Regions from separate parts of the Streptomyces sp. G5(2025) genome, predicted to be linked through region 1. Evidence: predicted binding sites of a transcription regulator. Region 1 holds the regulator's gene; the other holds the start of a gene.
The links. Region 1 encodes HspR, which represses chaperone genes until heat shock. Its sites were predicted from a motif close to TTGAGNNNNNNNNNCTCAA; they were not measured.
Positions count from the first base shown of each region.

Region 1 (8,506 bases):
GTCGCCCCGGCGCTCGCCCTGCCCCGGCTGCTCGACACCATCGAGCAGGACATCGCGCACCAGCGGCGCCGCGAGGCCCGGCTGGCCGACACGTTCGCGCCGCTCATGGCGATCACCCCCGGCCCCCGCCTCCCGGACGCCCCCTCCACCATCACGGTCCTGCGAGGACTGCCCCGCATCGGCGAAGCCGTCGACCGGGCGCTGAAGGCCGCCACCGAAGAGGCCCTCTGCATCCAGCCGGGAGGGACCAGGCCCCCCGAGGTACTGGCACGCTCCCTCGCGAGCGCCCAGGGGCTCCTCTCCCGCGGCGGCCGCCTGCGCACCCTGTACCAGCACACCACCCGCCACTCCCTGCCCGTCCTCGCCTATTACGAGCGCCTCCAGGGCGATGTCGAGGTCCGCACCCTGGACGAGCTGACGGAGCGTCTCTTCGTCTTCGACCGCTCCGTGGCCTTCATCCCGGCGAACAAGGACCGTGACGTCGCCCTTGAGCTGCGCCATCCCGCCCTCATCGACTACCTCGTCACCACCTTCGAGCGGCTGTGGCGCCTGGCCACCCCCATGTATCCCCGGTCGGCGAAACTCCCCTCGGGCAGAGGCGTCACGCCGCGCCAGCACGCCATCGCCACCCTCCTCGTCGAAGGCCTCACGGACGCCGAGATCGCCGACCGCCTCGGCATGAACATCCGCACCGCCCGCGATCACATCGCCAAGCTCGCCGCCACCCTCGGCAGCGGCAGCCGCGCCCAGCTCGGCTACCTGATCGGCCGGTCAGGAATCCTCGCCCACGGCCCCCGGGGCTCCTGACCCGCGGCTGCGCCCCGGCCCGCCCGCGCGGGGCGACCAGCGCGGCACAGAAGTAGACACTTCAATGAGGGGACGGCTCCCCCCTCGCGTCCCCCTGCATAGAATCGCCGCGCTTCAACTGAGCGGGAGGGAGCGCACATGCGCAGCGAACACGCGCCACACGCCGTGGAGGAACTCTGCGAGGAAGGCTCCTCCGTCTACGCACGCGCCCTCCGTGAGGGCGGCGTCCGCGTCGAGGACTCCGAACGGGCGCCCTGCCTCGTCGACTTCGGCCTCCTGCGCCCGGACGCCACCGACGCCCGCCGGCTGCGTCCCACCGCCCCCGCCACCGCCCTGCCCCGCCTCCTGCGCGCCATCGACGACCGAATCGCCGAGCAGCGGGCGCGCGAGGCGCGGCTCAGTGCCGCGTTCGCTCCGCTCATCGCGCTCGACGCGGAGCTGTCCGCCGCCGCGGACGCCCCCGCCATCACCGTCCTCGACGGCCTCGAACAGATCAACGCGGCCATCGACCACGCCATGGCGGACGTCGCCCAGGAGTTCCTCGCCATCCAGCCCGGCGGCACCCGCCCGCCCGAGACGTTGGCCGAGGTCTTCCCCGCGACCAGGCGATCCTCCGCCGGGGCTGCCGGATGCGGACCCTCTACCAGCACACGACGCGCCATTCCCTGCCCGTGCTCGCCTACTTCGAACAGCTCGACGGCGACACCGAGGCCCGCACCTTGGACGAGGTCACCGACCGTCTCTTCGTCTTCGACCGGACCGTGGCCTTCATCCCGGCCAGCAAAGACCGCACCGTCGCCCTGGAGCTGCGCCACCCGGCGCTCGTGGAGTACTTCGCCACCACCTTCTGGCGGCTGTGGCGCCTGGCCACCCCCATGTGGCCGCAGGCCGCCCCCCAGGTCTCCGAGGGCGGCATCACCCCACGCCAGCGCGCCATCGCGGGCCTGCTCGTCGAGGGCCTCACCGACGCCGAGATCGCCGACCGCCTCGGCATGAACATCCGCACCGCCCGCGTCCACATCGCCAAGCTCGCCGCCACCCTGGGCAGCGAGAGCCGCGCCCAACTGGGCTATCTCATAGGGCAGTCGGGGATTCTCGAACACGACCTGTGAGGGCTGTCGGCCAGTCGGCTGCCGCGTCAGCCGCCCGCCCCGATCCACTCCCGCAGCAGCTCCTCCCGCTCGGCGGCCCGCGGCGTTCCCTCCTCCCGGCGGCGCCCCCACTCCGCCATCGCCGCCAGCGTCGTCAGGAGCGTGCCCGCGCCCTGCGTCAGGTGGGCGAGGAGATCGCGGGAGAGGTCGTGCTCCGTCGGGGAGTAACCCGTCGCCGCCGCGGTGTACGCGGTCAGTTCGTGTGCGGCGCCCTGCGTGTCGGTGAGCCGTACGGTCATGGTCGGCGCCGCGTCCGCGCCGCCGAGGCCGACCGTCAGGGCCATGTCCACCAGGGCGCCCACCTGCCGCTTCAGCGTCTTCACGGGGGCACCGTCGACCGCCAGGGCGCGCACGTCCTCCCACGGCCACAGGCCCGACTGCCGGTCGCCGAGGGCCACCACGCCCTCCGGGGTCAGGCGCACGCCGGCGGCGAGCCCGGACGGCTTCGCGCCCACGTACACATCGCCCTCGGCGATCCAGAACAGCCCCACCATGGCCATGGAAATCCACTTCCCCCCGCGACAACGCGACAACACACAACGCCCAGCACACTTCAGGTCGACCACCGCAACGCGCGAAGGGGCCGGGAGGTTCCCCTCCCGGCCCCGCGTGCGTCATGAATGAGGGCGGTCGTTACTGCTCCGTCGCTCTCTTGGGCCGCCAGACCACCAGCGCGCTCGCCTGCTGCACGTCCTGGTACGGGACGAGGTCGCGGCGGTACGAGGCGTGCACCGCCGCTTCCCGCTGCTGTATGGCGGCGGCGGCTCCGTCCACGGCCGCGGAGAGTTCCGCGACCCGCGACTGGAGCGCCGCGACCTGGTTCTCCAGCTCGATGATCCGCTTGATGCCGGCGAGGTTGATGCCCTCCTCCTGCGACAACTGCTGCACGGTGCGCAGTAGTTCGATGTCACGCGCGGAGTAGCGGCGGCCCCGACCCGCGGTGCGGTCCGGGGAGACCAGGCCCAAGCGGTCGTACTGGCGCAGGGTCTGCGGGTGGAGGCCGCTCAGCTGGGCGGCCACCGAGATGACGTACACCGGCGTCTCGTCGGTGAGTTGGTACGGGTTGCGACGACGGCCGACCCTCTCCATGGGTCACGCTCCCTTCGCGGCCTGGAACAGTTCTGCCCGCGGGTCGACGCCCGCAGTCGCCTTGCGGTAGGACTCCAGGGCTTCCTTCGCCGGGTCCGACAGGGATGCCGGGACCGACACCTCCACCGTCACCAGCAGGTCGCCGCGCGTACCGTCCTTGCGGACAGCGCCCTTGCCGCGGGCGCGCATGGTGCGGCCGTTGGGCGTGCCCGGCGGCAGCTTCAGGGTGACGGCGGGACCGCCCAGTGTCGGGACCTTGACCTCACCGCCCAGCACCGCCTCGGGGTACGTCACCGGCACCGTGACCGTGAGGTTGTCGCCCTTGCGGCCGAAGACCGGGTGGGTGTCGACGTGCACGACCACGTACAGGTCACCGGCGGGGCCGCCCCGCTCGCCGGGGGCGCCCTTGCCGCGGAGCCTGATCCGCTGGCCGTCGCTGACCCCCGCCGGGATCCGCACCTGCATGGTGCGGGACGACTTCGCGCGCCCCGAGCCGTGGCAGACGTCGCACGGGTCCTGGGCGATCAGGCCCCGGCCCTTGCAGTCCACGCACGGATCGGTCAGCGAGAAACCGCCGCCGCCGCCCCGCGAGACCTGGCCGGTGCCGACGCAGGTCGGGCACACGCGCGGCGTGCCGTTCTTGTCGCCGGTGCCGGAACAGGCCTTGCAGGCGGCCTGGGAGGACATGCGCAGCGGCACCGTCGCGCCGTCCACCGCCTCCGTGAAGCTCAGCGTGACCTCGGACTCGATGTCCTGGCCGCGCCTCGGCTGCGTACGCGTGCCGGTACCGGCACCCGCGCCGCCGCGGTTGAACAGGCCCCCGAAGACGTCACCGAGGCCGCCCCCGAAGCCGCCGCCGGCCGCTCCGCCCCCACCCGGGCCGCCGCCTCCGAAGAGGTCGCCCAGGTCGAAGTTGAACGATCCGCCGCCGCCTCCGGGGCCCGGCCGGAATCCGCCGTTGCCGAAGAGGGCACGCGCTTCGTCGTACTCCTTGCGCTTCTTGGGGTCCCCGAGGATGTCGTTCGCCTCGGAGATCTCCTTGAAGCGCTCCTCCGCCTTGGTGTTGCCCTTGTTGGCGTCCGGGTGGTTCTCGCGGGCGAGTTTCCGGTACGCCTTCTTGATCTCGGCTTCGGTGGCGTCCTTGGGGACGCCGAGGACCTTGTAGTAGTCCTTCTCGATGAAGTCCTTGGTGCTCATCCCCGACGTCCCTCCTTACTCATCTCGATGCCGTCAGCCCTCGTCCGGGCCACCGGTCTCCTTCTCGTCCGAGGCCTCCGGAGCGGTTTCGGCGGACTCGTCGCCCTTGACCGTCTGCGCGCCGGGCTGCGGTTCGGCGACGGCCACCCGAGCGGGGCGGATGGTGCGCTCGCCGATGCGATACCCCGGCTGAAGGATCGCGACGCACGTCGTCTCGGTGACATCCGGTGCGTAGCTGTGCATCAGGGCCTCGTGGATCGTCGGGTCGAAGGGCTCACCCTCCTTGCCGAACTGCTGGAGACCCATCTTGGCGACGACGGTCTCCAGCGCCTCGGCGACCGACTTGAAGCCGCCGACGAGTTCGCCGTGCTCACGGGCGCGGCCGATGTCGTCGAGGGTCGGGAGGAGCTCGGAGAGGAGATTCGCCGAGGCGACCTCCTTCACCGCCACCTTGTCCCGCTCCACCCGGCGGCGGTAGTTCTGGTACTCGGCCTGTAGCCGCTGGAGGTCCGCCGTGCGCTCGTTGAGCGCGGTGCGCACCTGGTCCAGCTGGGCGGTCAGGCTCACATCCTGGGCGGACGTCTTGCTGTCCGCGTCCCCGGCCGGGGCCGCCGGGCCCTCCTCGGTGGAGGGCTCGGCGGCCTTCGGCGCCGCGTCATCAGGGGTGGCGCCAGAGGGGACGTCAGGCTTCTCGGCGTTCTCGCCAAAACCCGGGGTCTCCTCGGTCATCAGGCGGCGCCACCCTTCTGGTCCTTCTCGTCGTCGACGATCTCGGCGTCGACGACTCCGTCGTCCTCCTTGGCCTGCTCGGCGCCGGGGGCCGTGCCCTCGCCGCCGGCCGCCTGCGCGGCCTGGGCGTCGGCGTACATGGCCTGGCCCAGCTTCTGCGAGACGGCCGCGACCTTCTCCGTCGCGGTGCGGATCTCGGCCGTGTCCTCGCCCTTGAGCTTCTCCTTCAGCTCATTGACGGCTTCCTCGACCTCGGTCTTGACCTCGCCGGGGACCTTGTCCTCGTTGTCCTTGAGGAACTTCTCGGTCTGGTAGACGAGCTGCTCGCCCTGGTTGCGGGACTCGGCGGCCTCGCGGCGCTTGTGGTCCTCGTCCGCGTACTGCTCGGCCTCCTGGCGCATGCGGTCGACCTCGTCCTTCGGCAGCGAGGAGCCGCCGGTGACGGTCATCTTCTGCTCCTTGCCCGTGCCGAGGTCCTTCGCGGTCACGTGCATGATGCCGTTGGCGTCGATGTCGAAGGAGACCTCGATCTGCGGGACGCCGCGCGGGGCCGGCGGGAGGCCGGTCAGCTCGAACATGCCGAGCTTCTTGTTGTACGCCGCGATCTCGCGCTCGCCCTGGTAGACCTGGATCTGGACCGACGGCTGGTTGTCCTCGGCCGTCGTGAAGATCTCGGAGCGCTTCGTCGGAATCGTGGTGTTCCGCTCGATGAGCTTCGTCATGATGCCGCCCTTGGTCTCGATGCCGAGGGACAGCGGGGTCACGTCGAGGAGCAGGACGTCCTTGACCTCACCCTTGAGGACACCGGCCTGGAGCGAGGCGCCGATGGCGACGACCTCGTCCGGGTTCACGCCCTTGTTGGCGTCCTTGCCGCCGGTCAGCTCCTTGACGAGCTCGGCGACGGCCGGCATGCGGGTGGAGCCACCGACGAGAACGACGTGGTCGATCTCGGAGAGCTGGATGCCCGCGTCCTTGATGACGTTGTGGAACGGCGTCTTGCAGCGCTCCAGGAGGTCGGACGTGAGCTGCTGGAACTGGGCGCGCGTGAGCTTCTCGTCCAGGTGCAGCGGGCCCTCGGCGGAGGCCGTGATGTACGGGAGGTTGATCGTGGTCTCCGTGGAGGAGGACAGCTCGATCTTGGCCTTCTCGGCCGCCTCGCGCAGGCGCTGGAGCGCCATCTTGTCCTTGGAGAGGTCCACGCCGTGGCCGTTGTTGAACTGCTTGACCAGGTAGTCGACGACGCGCTGGTCCCAGTCGTCACCACCGAGGTGGTTGTCGCCGTTCGTGGCCTTCACCTCGACGACGCCGTCGCCGATCTCAAGCAGCGAGACGTCGAAGGTGCCGCCACCGAGGTCGAAGACCAGGATGGTCTGGTCGTCCTTGTCGAGGCCGTAGGCCAGGGCGGCGGCGGTGGGCTCGTTGACGATGCGCAGGACGTTCAGACCCGCGATCTCGCCGGCCTCCTTGGTGGCCTGGCGCTCGGAGTCGTTGAAGTACGCCGGGACGGTGATGACCGCGTCGGCGACCTTCTCGCCCAGGTAGGCCTCGGCGTCACGCTTCAGCTTCTGGAGGATGAACGCGGAGATCTGCTGGGGGTTGAACCCCTTGTCGTCGATGTCCACCTTCCAGTCGGTGCCCATGTGGCGCTTGACCGACCGGATGGTCCTGTCGACGTTGGTGACGGCCTGGCGCTTGGCCACCTCGCCGACCAGCACCTCGCCGTTCTTCGCGAAGGCGACGACGGACGGCGTGGTCCTGGCGCCCTCGGCGTTGGTGATGACGGTGGGCTCGCCGCCTTCGAGAACGCTGACGACGGAGTTAGTCGTGCCCAGGTCGATGCCGACCGCACGTGCCATTTCGGTTCCTCCAGAGGTACATCTTGAGTGGATCTGACTCAAGCATGCAGGAACGCTGCGCTGGCGTCAACAGATGTGAGTCGGAGGGGCTCAACTCTTATCCGGGGCTTACGCGCAAGGTGGCCTCCCGGGGGTCCGTGTTCGGCTGCGGGTCTGTGGTCGGCTGGGCGCGCAGTTCCCCGCGCCCCTTCGGGGCACGGCAGCGCGGCAAGGGTTGCCTGAGCGACGCAGATCACCGCCTTGCTGGCTACAGTGCGGCGGAGTAAGTGGGTAGTCTCAGACGGACTGCATAAGTTACCGCTTAGTAATCAGTCGTAGTCCGCTACGAAGTCCCGCCTCGCAGGCCCGAGGAGCCCCCAAATGCAACTCGCCGCGATCATCGTGTCGCTGGTCCTAATCGCGGTCGGCGTCGCGCTGTTCGGCCGTGCCATCGTGCAGATCTACCGGTTCATGCGGCTCGGCCAGTCCGTGCCCGCCGGCACCCGGACCGACAACCCAGGGCAGCGCACCCTGACCGTGGCCAAGGAGTTCCTCGGCCACACCCGCATGAACAGGTGGGGCATCGTCGGCGTCGCGCACTGGTTCGTGGCGGTGGGCTTCTTCTCGCTGCTGCTGACCATCGTCAACGCCATCGGCCAGCTCTTCAAGGCCGACTGGATGCTGCCGGTCATCGGTGACTGGGCGCCGTACAACGTCTTCGTCGAGTTCCTCGGCACGATGACCGTCCTCGGCATCCTGACGCTGATCGTCATCCGGCAGCTGAACCGCCCGGACAAGCCGGGCCGCAAGTCCCGCTTCGCCGGCTCGAACACGGGTCAGGCGTACTTCGTCGAGTCCGTCATCCTCATCGTCGGCGTCTGCATCTTCACGCTGCACGCCCTGGAGGGCGCCCAGCACCATGTGGACGGCTACGAGGCGTCGTTCTTCATCTCGTACCCGCTGGTGTCGGCGCTGGAGGGCCTGGACGTCTCCACGCTCCAGAACCTCACGTACTTCTTCGCGGGCCTGAAGATCGCCACGTCCTTCATCTGGATGATCACGGTCGCCCTGAAGACCGACATGGGTGTGGCCTGGCACCGCTTCCTCGCCTTCCCGAACATCTGGTTCAAGCGGGACGCGGACGGCTCCACCACCCTCGGTGAGCTCCAGCCGATGACCTCCGGCGGCAAGCCCATCGACTGGGAGGACCCGGGCGAGGACGACACCTTCGGTGTCTCCCAGGTCGAGCAGTTCTCCTGGAAGGGCCTGCTGGACTTCTCCACGTGTACCGAGTGCGGCCGCTGCCAGTCGCAGTGCCCCGCCTGGAACACCGGCAAGCCGCTCTCCCCGAAGCTCCTCATCATGTCGCTGCGCGACCACGCGCACGCCAAGGCGCCGTACCTGCTCGCGGGTGGCGGCAAGTCCATGGAGGGCGAGGAGAAGGCCACCGAGGAGCAGCTGAAGGACGTGCCCGCCGCCGCCCTCGCGGAGGCCGAGCGCCCGCTGGTCGGCACCCTCGAAGAGAACGGCGTCATCGACCCGGACGTCCTGTGGTCCTGCACCACCTGCGGCGCCTGCGTCGAGCAGTGCCCGGTCGACATCGAGCACATCGACCACATCGTCGACATGCGCCGCTACCAGGTGATGATCGAGAGCGCGTTCCCGTCGGAGGCGGGCACGATGCTCAAGAACCTGGAG
Region 1 covers NZ_JBMUZT010000006.1:4,120,522-4,129,027, reverse strand. The annotation lists gene ACOBQB_RS29565 (helix-turn-helix transcriptional regulator) at 1-807, shown strand, start outside; partial or broken gene ACOBQB_RS29560 (LuxR C-terminal-related transcriptional regulator) at 946-1,919, shown strand; gene ACOBQB_RS29555 (hypothetical protein) at 1,946-2,458, opposite strand; gene ACOBQB_RS29550 (heat shock protein transcriptional repressor HspR) at 2,592-3,047, opposite strand; gene dnaJ (molecular chaperone DnaJ) at 3,051-4,244, opposite strand; gene grpE (nucleotide exchange factor GrpE) at 4,278-4,973, opposite strand; gene dnaK (molecular chaperone DnaK) at 4,973-6,829, opposite strand; gene ACOBQB_RS29530 ((Fe-S)-binding protein) at 7,190-8,506, shown strand, end outside.

Region 2 (8,506 bases), 1.3 Mb from region 1:
TGTGGAACGTGCGCTCCGCCTCGCACCCCCGTCAGCTCACCCAGCTTCCGCCCACGACGGACCGCGTGAGCCGCCTCGCGATCCACCCGCGGGGGCGGCTCCTCGGGGTGTGGACGCAGGACGGAACGGTGACGCTGTGGGACATCAGCAACGCGGGCCGCCCCACCCGCACCGAATCGGTGGACCACGAAAGCCAGGACGTAGCTGACATGACCTTCACCCCGGACGGCCGCACCCTGGTCACGGGCGGCGGCGACGGCATCACCCTATGGGACCTGGGGAGGCTGCCCACGTTGGTCACCGATCCAGCAGCCGAAGCATGCGAGATCGCGAACGGCGGTCCGACCCGCAAGGAATGGAAGCGTGACGTACCCGGCATGCCCTACCGCGACGGTTGTCGGCCGAAGTAGTCGTCAGGTCCCCGCATCTGCCTCCGCCCAGGCGCGAGGACAACGCCAGGCACCCTCTGGAGCGGGCCGGTGCTCGACGTATTCGATGATCGTGCCGTCCTTCTGTCAGTGGTGGGGCCAGGTGCGGTGGGGAGGGGAGGACGGCCTCGGCCCACTCGCCGACGCCATCTGCCCGCAGGGCAGTCCAGCTCCGCGTCACGGCCCCCAGGCTCAACGCCTAAGTGGTTTGGGGGAAGTCGTTTTGTTGATCCTCGGATTCGGTCTCGTTGCTGGGCCATTGCCTGGTCGACGGCTTCGCCGAGGGAGTCAGTGCTGGTCTGGGTGCGTCGTGGGTAGTCCTCGTGCTTCGCCTGCCGCCAGACCAGCTCGATGTCGTTCAGCTCCGGGCTGTCTGGCGGCAGATAGAACAGCTCGACTCTGATCCTGGTCACCCTCGCCCAGCCCGCCACCAGCAGCTATAACCCAGAGTCAACGGCATTACGGACATAGCCTCACGGACGTCCTCTGAGGGATCGGCGCTGCTTAGCGACCTCTTCGCGCATGAGGTCGTCGGCGCGTGTGCTGTGCCAGACGGTTCCTTCCCACTTCTCGTACTGGGGGTCGGGGTCACGTAGGAGGACCGGCTTGAGGTGGCCGTGGAAGAGGAGTTGGCGGCCCAGTTCCCGCCGCGTCCGGCTGAACCACATTGCGCTCTTTTCGTGCCGGGCGAGGCGGTTCGCTGCGAGGCCGGGGAGGGTGCCGCGCATCCGGCCGGGCGTGTAGGTCGTCAAGGGCTGGCTGGGCGGGCGCCAGGAGTCGGCGAGGGACCAGTGCGCGATGGCGTCGCCCTTGCGGTCGGGTGGGTTGTAGGGGTAGGTGACTCGGTTGCTGATCTCCGCGAAGAAGCGGGCTTGCTCGGCCTTGGTGCCGTCGGCCAGCTGCCGCCAGTGGGGTGAGGCGATCATGGGTGCCAGGGCAACGGCCTCGGGATAGACCGCTGCGAACATCCGCGAGGTGCTGTAGTTGGTGTAGTCCTGCTTCTCCCGGTCGAACGGGATGAGGAGGTCGATGCGGTCGTCCCAGGTGTCCCACGTTCCGCATGGGGTCGGGTAGCCGTCGATGGACCAGATGTGTGCGCAGAGCATCAGGCCGCTGAGCACGGCGTCGTAGGCGGCGGCCCAGCCGTAGCGGCTGAGGATGCGCAGATGTTTGCGCTGGGCGTCGACGACTTCGGGCAGTTGGGTGAGGTCGACGTTGGGGTGATCGATGTCGGGCGGACCGATCCAGGTGCGGTGGCGCAGGCAGACGTAGCGGTGGTGGGGCAGGAGCCGGGTCACTTTGCCGCCGGGGTGCCGGGCGTCGCAGCGGTGGCAGCCGATCTGTGGCTGGTGCCGGAACATCGTCCAGTCGGGCCGTGGTGTGCGCAGTTCGGGCAGGGCTCCGGCGAGGGCGTGGACGGTGCGTCCGGTCAGCGCGGCGAGGCGCTCGGGGACGACGACGCGGCGCATGCCGCCGGACTTCTCGCGTTCGGTGACCTGTGTCCAGAGGGCGTTGATGTCGAGGCCGTGGAGGGTAGCCAGGCGGCTGATGTAGGAGGCGGGGATCTCGTGCTGTGCGGGCGGGACGGGATCGGGCAGTCGGCGGATGTGCATCAGGCCGCGCGCCTTCGCCGGGCGGCGGGCTTGGCGGGGGCGGTGCGCTTCTCGGACTGCTCGGCCGCGTAGTCGACGGGGGCGTCCTTCAGGAGGTCCTCGGTGATGCGCTCGCTCCCGTCCTCGATGGCCAGGACGGCGGCGCCGCGGATGAGCTGGGAGAGGCTGCCGATCATGCCGCCGGTGCGGTGGAAGAGGTACTCGCTCAGCCCGGCCAGCGTGCCGGGGGTGTGGTGGTGCAGCCGGAGCGTGGATTCCAGGGTGCCCACCAGTGCCCGCCAGGCGTCCTGGTCCTCGGCGGTGGCGTGTGCGAAGGGGGCGGCGGGGATGACGATGAAGCGTCCGGCGATCTGCTGTCCCCGGGTGCCGGTGAACAGGCCCTTGGACTCGATGTCGATGCCCGCGTAGGCGAAGGTCGCGGGCAGCCGTTCGGCGAAGTACTTCAGTTGGTCGGAGGCTTCGGCCCCGGAACAGGTGGCGAGGGTCAGGTTGTGGATCTCGTCGACGAGTACCAGGTCGACATGGACGTGGGCGGCCGTCGCGCAGACGGCGTCGACGACGTCGGTGACGTTGGCGCGGGAAGGGAAAGTCAGCCCGAAGAAGCGGGCGAACTCCATGGCGAGCATCTTCGGTGTCGCCGCGGGCGGGGCGGTGACGTAGAGGATCGGGAGCCGGTTGCGGTCGTGGGGATGCCGCTTGCGGACGGCCAGCTCGTGTGCCCGGCCGAGCTGGGTCAGGAAGGTCGTCTTCCCGGTGCCGGAGACGCCGGAGAGGATGACGCCGCGGCGGGCGGAGATCTGGTTGCGGTTGAGTTGGATCAGCAACCGGGAGGTGGTCGTCACCTTGCGGATGACCGGGGTGTTCACCATCGGTAGATCAGCGTGATACTCGCGGCGTCGTTCGTCCTGATGCATCCGTTCCCGCCCGCTCAGCGCGGTCCGTTCGTCGGTTGTCAGCAGCCGGGGCGGGACCGGCTCGTGGTCGACGAAGCGACGCCAGCCCTCCTTGCTGGTCAGCGGGTTGTCCGGCGGGGCCTCCGTGCCCGGGGCGGGCGGGGAGGGCATGTTCATAGCCACCTCTCGGCTTCTGCGTGAGCATCGAAGATCCCGAATTCGACCGCCGCCGCGGGCGGCTGGAGTCCGGTCTCCAATTCTGTGGAGCGTTCGGTCTCAGGTGCCGCGGCGGGCGCGGGGACGGCGCGGGCGGTGCGGGTGCGGGCGGCCACTTTGGCGGACCGGGTGTCCGGGCCGTGCTCGGCGCGGGTGAGCAAGTCGTCCAGGACGCGGGCGACAGCCGTCTCGTTCGTGTCGTCCAGTCCAGTCCAGCCTCGGCCGCCAGACGGCGCGCGTGTTGCCAGGTGAAGTCCGCGAACGGCGCATTCACCAGCGGCCACTGCGTCCAGGGCGCGGTGACCCAGCCGCCCGGTGTGCGAACGAAGACCTGAGACAGGTCGTAGGGGTCGTAGTGCACTTCCCACAGACCGCGTTTGGCGGTGATCCCGGAGTGCTCGCGCCGATGCGGCCCCAGATCAGGGCTGTCGTAGGTGCGGTAACTGATCTGAATGCCGTAGTCGTTGACCGCCCGCCAGGCCGTCGGCAGCAGTTCGAGGTAGTCCTCTCCGCGCAGCACCAACGGCAGATAGCCGCAGGCCGCCACCAGCGAGGTGTATTTGTCGTTCGGCGACATCGCCCTCTTCGGGCGGAAGGGGTCGCGCAGAGCGCTGTGCGGCCTGGCCTGCCACCCGGCCAGCAGCCATTCATCGAGCAGATCCTGGAGCTCAGGGACCGTCCAGACGGCCCGGTCCTCGATCCGTTCGCCGCGGCGGGAGACATCCCGGCCGGTGTAGCCGGCCAGGTGCTGGCTGAACAGTGTGTTGATCGAGGAGAAAGTGGCCTCCACGATCGCCTTGTCGGTCGGCGTGCGCGGACGCGCCCGCTGCACCGAGACGCCGAGCCGTTCGCAGGCCCGCAGGAACGTGTCGGAGATGAACACCTTGCCGCCGTCGATGACGACGGAGTCCGGCACGATCACCGGTTTCGCCGCGGCCTGTTCCATCCGCGCGTCCACGTCCAGCAGCCGTATGTGGGGCATCCGTGAGGCCGCCATCCGCAGCGACGCAGGCCAGCCGGGCCGCATCGGCTCGGGCACCAGCATCCGGGCCAGCAGCAGCGAGGCGTCCACCGCCTTGGTGCCCACCGGCCGCAACACCGCGGCGCAGACCGTGCGGGTCGCGACGTCGACCGCGATCGTCAGATCCGCGCGGGCAGTTAGCCCCGAATCGAGCACCACCATCACATCCAGCGGGGTGGAGTCGATCTGTACTTGTTCCCCCGGCCGGTCCGCGAACGTCGGCGTGAACGGCCCCTGCGGCCGGTTCGCCGTCTACCGCCGGGTGACCGCCGAACTGAACGTATGCCGCCCGGCCGACAACGCGTCGATCAGCCTGTAGAAGGTGTTCTTGCTCGGCAGCGGAACCACCCCCTCGCCGTGGGTGGCCTCCACTCGCTTCACCACCCGGCGGATCAGCCGCGAGCGCGTCCCCGTCGAGCCGGACGTCTCCGCGTCCACAACCTCCCGGATCGCCGCCACCAGACGGGCATCCGCCCGCCCGGTCGGCTCCGACACCCGCACCAGACGCTGATCGACCAGGCCCCACAGCCCCTGCCGGGCATAACGGGCCCGCTTCTCGTTCACTGTGCGCAGGCCCACCCCCAGCTCGACCGCCTTCGCCCTGGCCCGCTCGCTCAACGGGTGCACTGCCGGGTCGTACTCCGGCCGAGGAGACGTGCCCGGCCCGGCGTCGGCGGACAGCCCCATGTTGACTTCGGCAATGTGCCGTTCCCACTCCTTTGCCGCCCTCAGCACCGCCTCCGGAAGCGCCGTCAGCAGCCCGGACGGCTCCAGCGCGGGCAACGGCTCCGTGCCGGTGACGGAGAAGTCCGGCGCCGCCATCAGATGTGCGGCCAGCACCACCGATTCCGCCCCAGACTGCGACCGCAGCCGCACCGCCGTACCGGCGAGCGCCACCACCTGGTGGTCCTCGTCGCTGTAAGTGATCCAGTCACCGGCCACCCCCGCGGACACCGCAGCTTCCGTGTGCAGAGGAACGGACACGTCCACAGCCAGCTCGTGCGACCACAGCAGGTGGAACAGCACCGGCAACGCCGCGATCTCATCCCCACCGAAGCCGCCCCCTCTAGCAGCGGCCGCGGCTCGGCGAACGCCGCCAGCAACTCGGAGGCGACCGGCTCCAACCGGTGCCGGGGATGGCGGTAACCGGCCAGCCAGCGCACATTGCGCACCACAATGGCGTTCGGCGCCCCCACCAGCCGGAACTCCCAACCCACCTGAGCACAGGCCGACCGCGTCGCCTCGAATTTCGCCACGTCCCGAGGCTTGCGGCGATCCGCCGGACGGCAGTCGACCACCACCGCCGCGCCGTCTTCCTGGCGGGCGAAGTAGTCCGGCGCATGCGAGACGGCCTTGCCCGCCTCCGACCGCCAGAACAGCCAGAACGGCTGCGATGAGATCCCCACCACCGACGGGTCAAAGTCCATCAGCATCACGTGATCGCGTTCCAGCCAGGACTCGTACCCGACGTGCCCACCGGCCGTCGCCGACCATCACAGACCGGGCAGGTGGCGCTGTCCCTTGTACGACTTGAACGCGCGCACCGGAGCGACGTCCTCGAACCGTACGGCCCACGCATCCACCAGCGGCAGACGGAACTCTGACCGGTCCCGGTCGGCGTAGGCGACCTCGAACCCCTCGATCGGTGGCCCGGCGGACCCGCCGGACAGCACCTTCAACGCATGCACCACGACCAGCTAACGCTGGCCCCCGATGCAAGGTCACGCTGACCTGTGCGAGATCGCATGCAGGATCAAGCTGACCTTTGCAAGGTCAAGCGTTACAGGACAGCGCTCTCGCTGATCGCTCAGAGCGAACAACGCTTGGGGAACATTCAGGCGCTCATAAGCATTGAGCCGGTATAACTCAACTTGAATGCCGAAAGGGAGATCATGGCTACTGAGTCCGCCTCGTACAGCTCGTACACAACGCTCACTCTGCCTGTGCTGCCGCTCGACGACGAGGTGGTCCTGCCCGGCATGGTGGTCCCCTTCGACCTCTCCGACGCCGAGGTGCGCGCCGCCGTGGAGGCGGCGCAGGCCGCGGCCCGCTCCGAGGGCGACAGCAAGCCCAAGGTGCTGCTTGTTCCGCGCATCGACGGGACGTACGCCGCCACCGGCGTCCTCGGCACCGTCGAGCAGGTCGGGCGGCTCTCCGACGGCGACCCCGGCGCCCTCATCCGGGGCCGGAGCCGCGTGCGCATCGGCGCCGGTACGACCGGGCCCGGCGGCGCGCTGTGGGTCGAGGGCCAGAAGCTCGACGACTCCGTCCCCGAACCCCTCCCCGGCGCCGTCACCGAGCTGGTCAAGGAGTACAAGGCGCTCGCCACCAGCTGGCTGAAGAAGCGCGGTGCCTGGCAGGTCGTCGACCGTGTCACGCAGATCGACGATGTCTCCGCGCTCGCCGACAACTCCGGCTACTCACCCTTCCTCACCGTCCAGCAGAAGATCGAACTCCTGGAGACCGAGGACGCCGTCGCCCGCCTCAAGCTCGCCACCGCCCAGCTGCGCGAGCACCTCGCCGAGCAGGACGTCGCCGAGACGATCGCCAAGGACGTCCAGGAGGGCGTGGACAAGCAACAGCGCGAGTTCCTGCTGCGGCGTCAGCTGGACGCCGTACGCAAGGAGCTGCGCGAGCTCAACGGCGACAGCAAGGACGCAGCCGAGGAGTCCGACGACTACCGCGCCCGTGTCGAGGCCGCCGACCTGCCCGAGAAGGTCCGCGAGGCAGCCCTCAAGGAGGTCGACAAGCTGGAGCGCGCCAGCGACCAGTCGCCCGAGGGCTCGTGGATCAGGACGTGGCTCGATACTGTCCTCGAACTGCCCTGGAACGAGCGCACCGATGACAGTGCTTCCGCGTACGACATCAAGGGCGCCCAGGAGATCCTGGACGCCGAGCACGCCGGGCTCCAGGACGTGAAGGAGCGCATCACCGAGTACCTGGCGGTGCGCAAGCGCCGCGCCGACCGGGGCCTCGGGGTCGTCGGCGGGCGTCGCGGCGGCGCCGTGCTCGCCCTCGTCGGTCCGCCCGGCGTCGGCAAGACCTCGCTCGGCGAGTCCGTCGCGCATGCCATGGGCCGCAAGTTCGTGCGGGTCGCGCTCGGTGGCGTACGGGACGAGGCGGAGATCCGCGGACACCGCCGTACGTACGTCGGCGCGCTGCCCGGCCGGATCGTGCGGGCCATCAAGGAGGCCGGGTCCATGAACCCGGTCGTGCTCCTCGACGAGATCGACAAGGTGGGCTCGGACTTCCGGGGCGACCCGGCCGCCGCACTCCTCGAAGTCCTCGACCCGGCGCAGAACCACACCTTCCGGGACCACTACCTGGAGGTGGAGCTCGACCTGAGCGACGTCGTCTTCCTGGCGACGGCGAACGTCCTCGAAGCCATCCCGGAGGCCCTGCTCGACCGCATGGAACTCGTCCGCCTCGACGGCTACACCGAGGACGAGAAGATCGTCATCGCCCGCGACCACCTGCTCCCGCGCCAGCTGGACCGGGCGGGCCTGGAGCAGGACGAGGTCACACTGGACGAGGGCGCCCTGCGCAAGCTCGCCGGGGAGTACACGCGCGAAGCGGGCGTACGCAACCTGGAGCGCTCGGTGGCGCGGCTGCTGCGCAAGGTCGCGGCCCAGCACGAACTGGGCGAGCGGGAGCTGCCCTTCACCGTCACCGACGCGGATCTGCGCGACCTGATCGGGCGGCCGCACCACGTGCCCGAGTCCGCCCAGGACCCTGCCGAGCGACGCACCGCGGTGCCGGGCGTGGCCACCGGGCTCGCGGTCACCGGGGCGGGCGGCGACGTGCTGTTCGTGGAGGCGTCCCTCGCCGACCCGGAGACCGGGGCCTCGGGGCTCACGCTCACCGGCCAGCTCGGCGACGTGATGAAGGAGTCGGCGCAGATCGCGCTGAGCTTCCTGCGCTCCCACGGAGCCGAACTGGAGCTGCCGGTCGCCGACCTGAAGGACCGGGGCGTGCACATCCACTTCCCGGCGGGTGCGGTGCCGAAGGACGGTCCGAGCGCGGGCGTCACGATGACGACGGCCCTCGCCTCGCTGCTCAGCGGCCGGCTGGTCCGTACCGACGTGGCCATGACCGGTGAGGTCTCGCTGACCGGTCGCGTGCTGCCGATCGGCGGCGTCAAGCAGAAGCTGCTGGCCGCGCACCGCGCCGGTATCACCACGGTGATCATCCCGAAGCGGAACGAGGCGGACCTCGACGACGTCCCGGCCGAGGTCCTGGAGAAGCTCGACGTGCACGCGGTGACCGATGTGCGCCAGGTGCTCGAACTGGCGCTCACCGAGGCCACCGTGGCCGAGCTGAGGATCCCGGCCGCGG
Region 2 covers NZ_JBMUZT010000006.1:5,395,701-5,404,206, forward strand. The annotation lists gene ACOBQB_RS35445 (hypothetical protein) at 1-410, shown strand, start outside; gene ACOBQB_RS35450 (transposase) at 383-859, opposite strand; gene ACOBQB_RS35455 (hypothetical protein) at 902-2,041, opposite strand; gene ACOBQB_RS35460 (TniB family NTP-binding protein) at 2,041-2,910, opposite strand; gene ACOBQB_RS35465 (Mu transposase C-terminal domain-containing protein) at 2,918-4,333, opposite strand; gene ACOBQB_RS35470 (hypothetical protein) at 4,424-5,203, opposite strand; partial or broken gene ACOBQB_RS35475 (TnsA-like heteromeric transposase endonuclease subunit) at 5,269-5,604, opposite strand; gene ACOBQB_RS35480 (hypothetical protein) at 5,665-5,862, opposite strand; gene lon (endopeptidase La) at 6,064-8,506, shown strand, end outside.
Region 2: the regulator HspR is predicted to act here: its motif matches at 6,023-6,041, upstream of lon (endopeptidase La).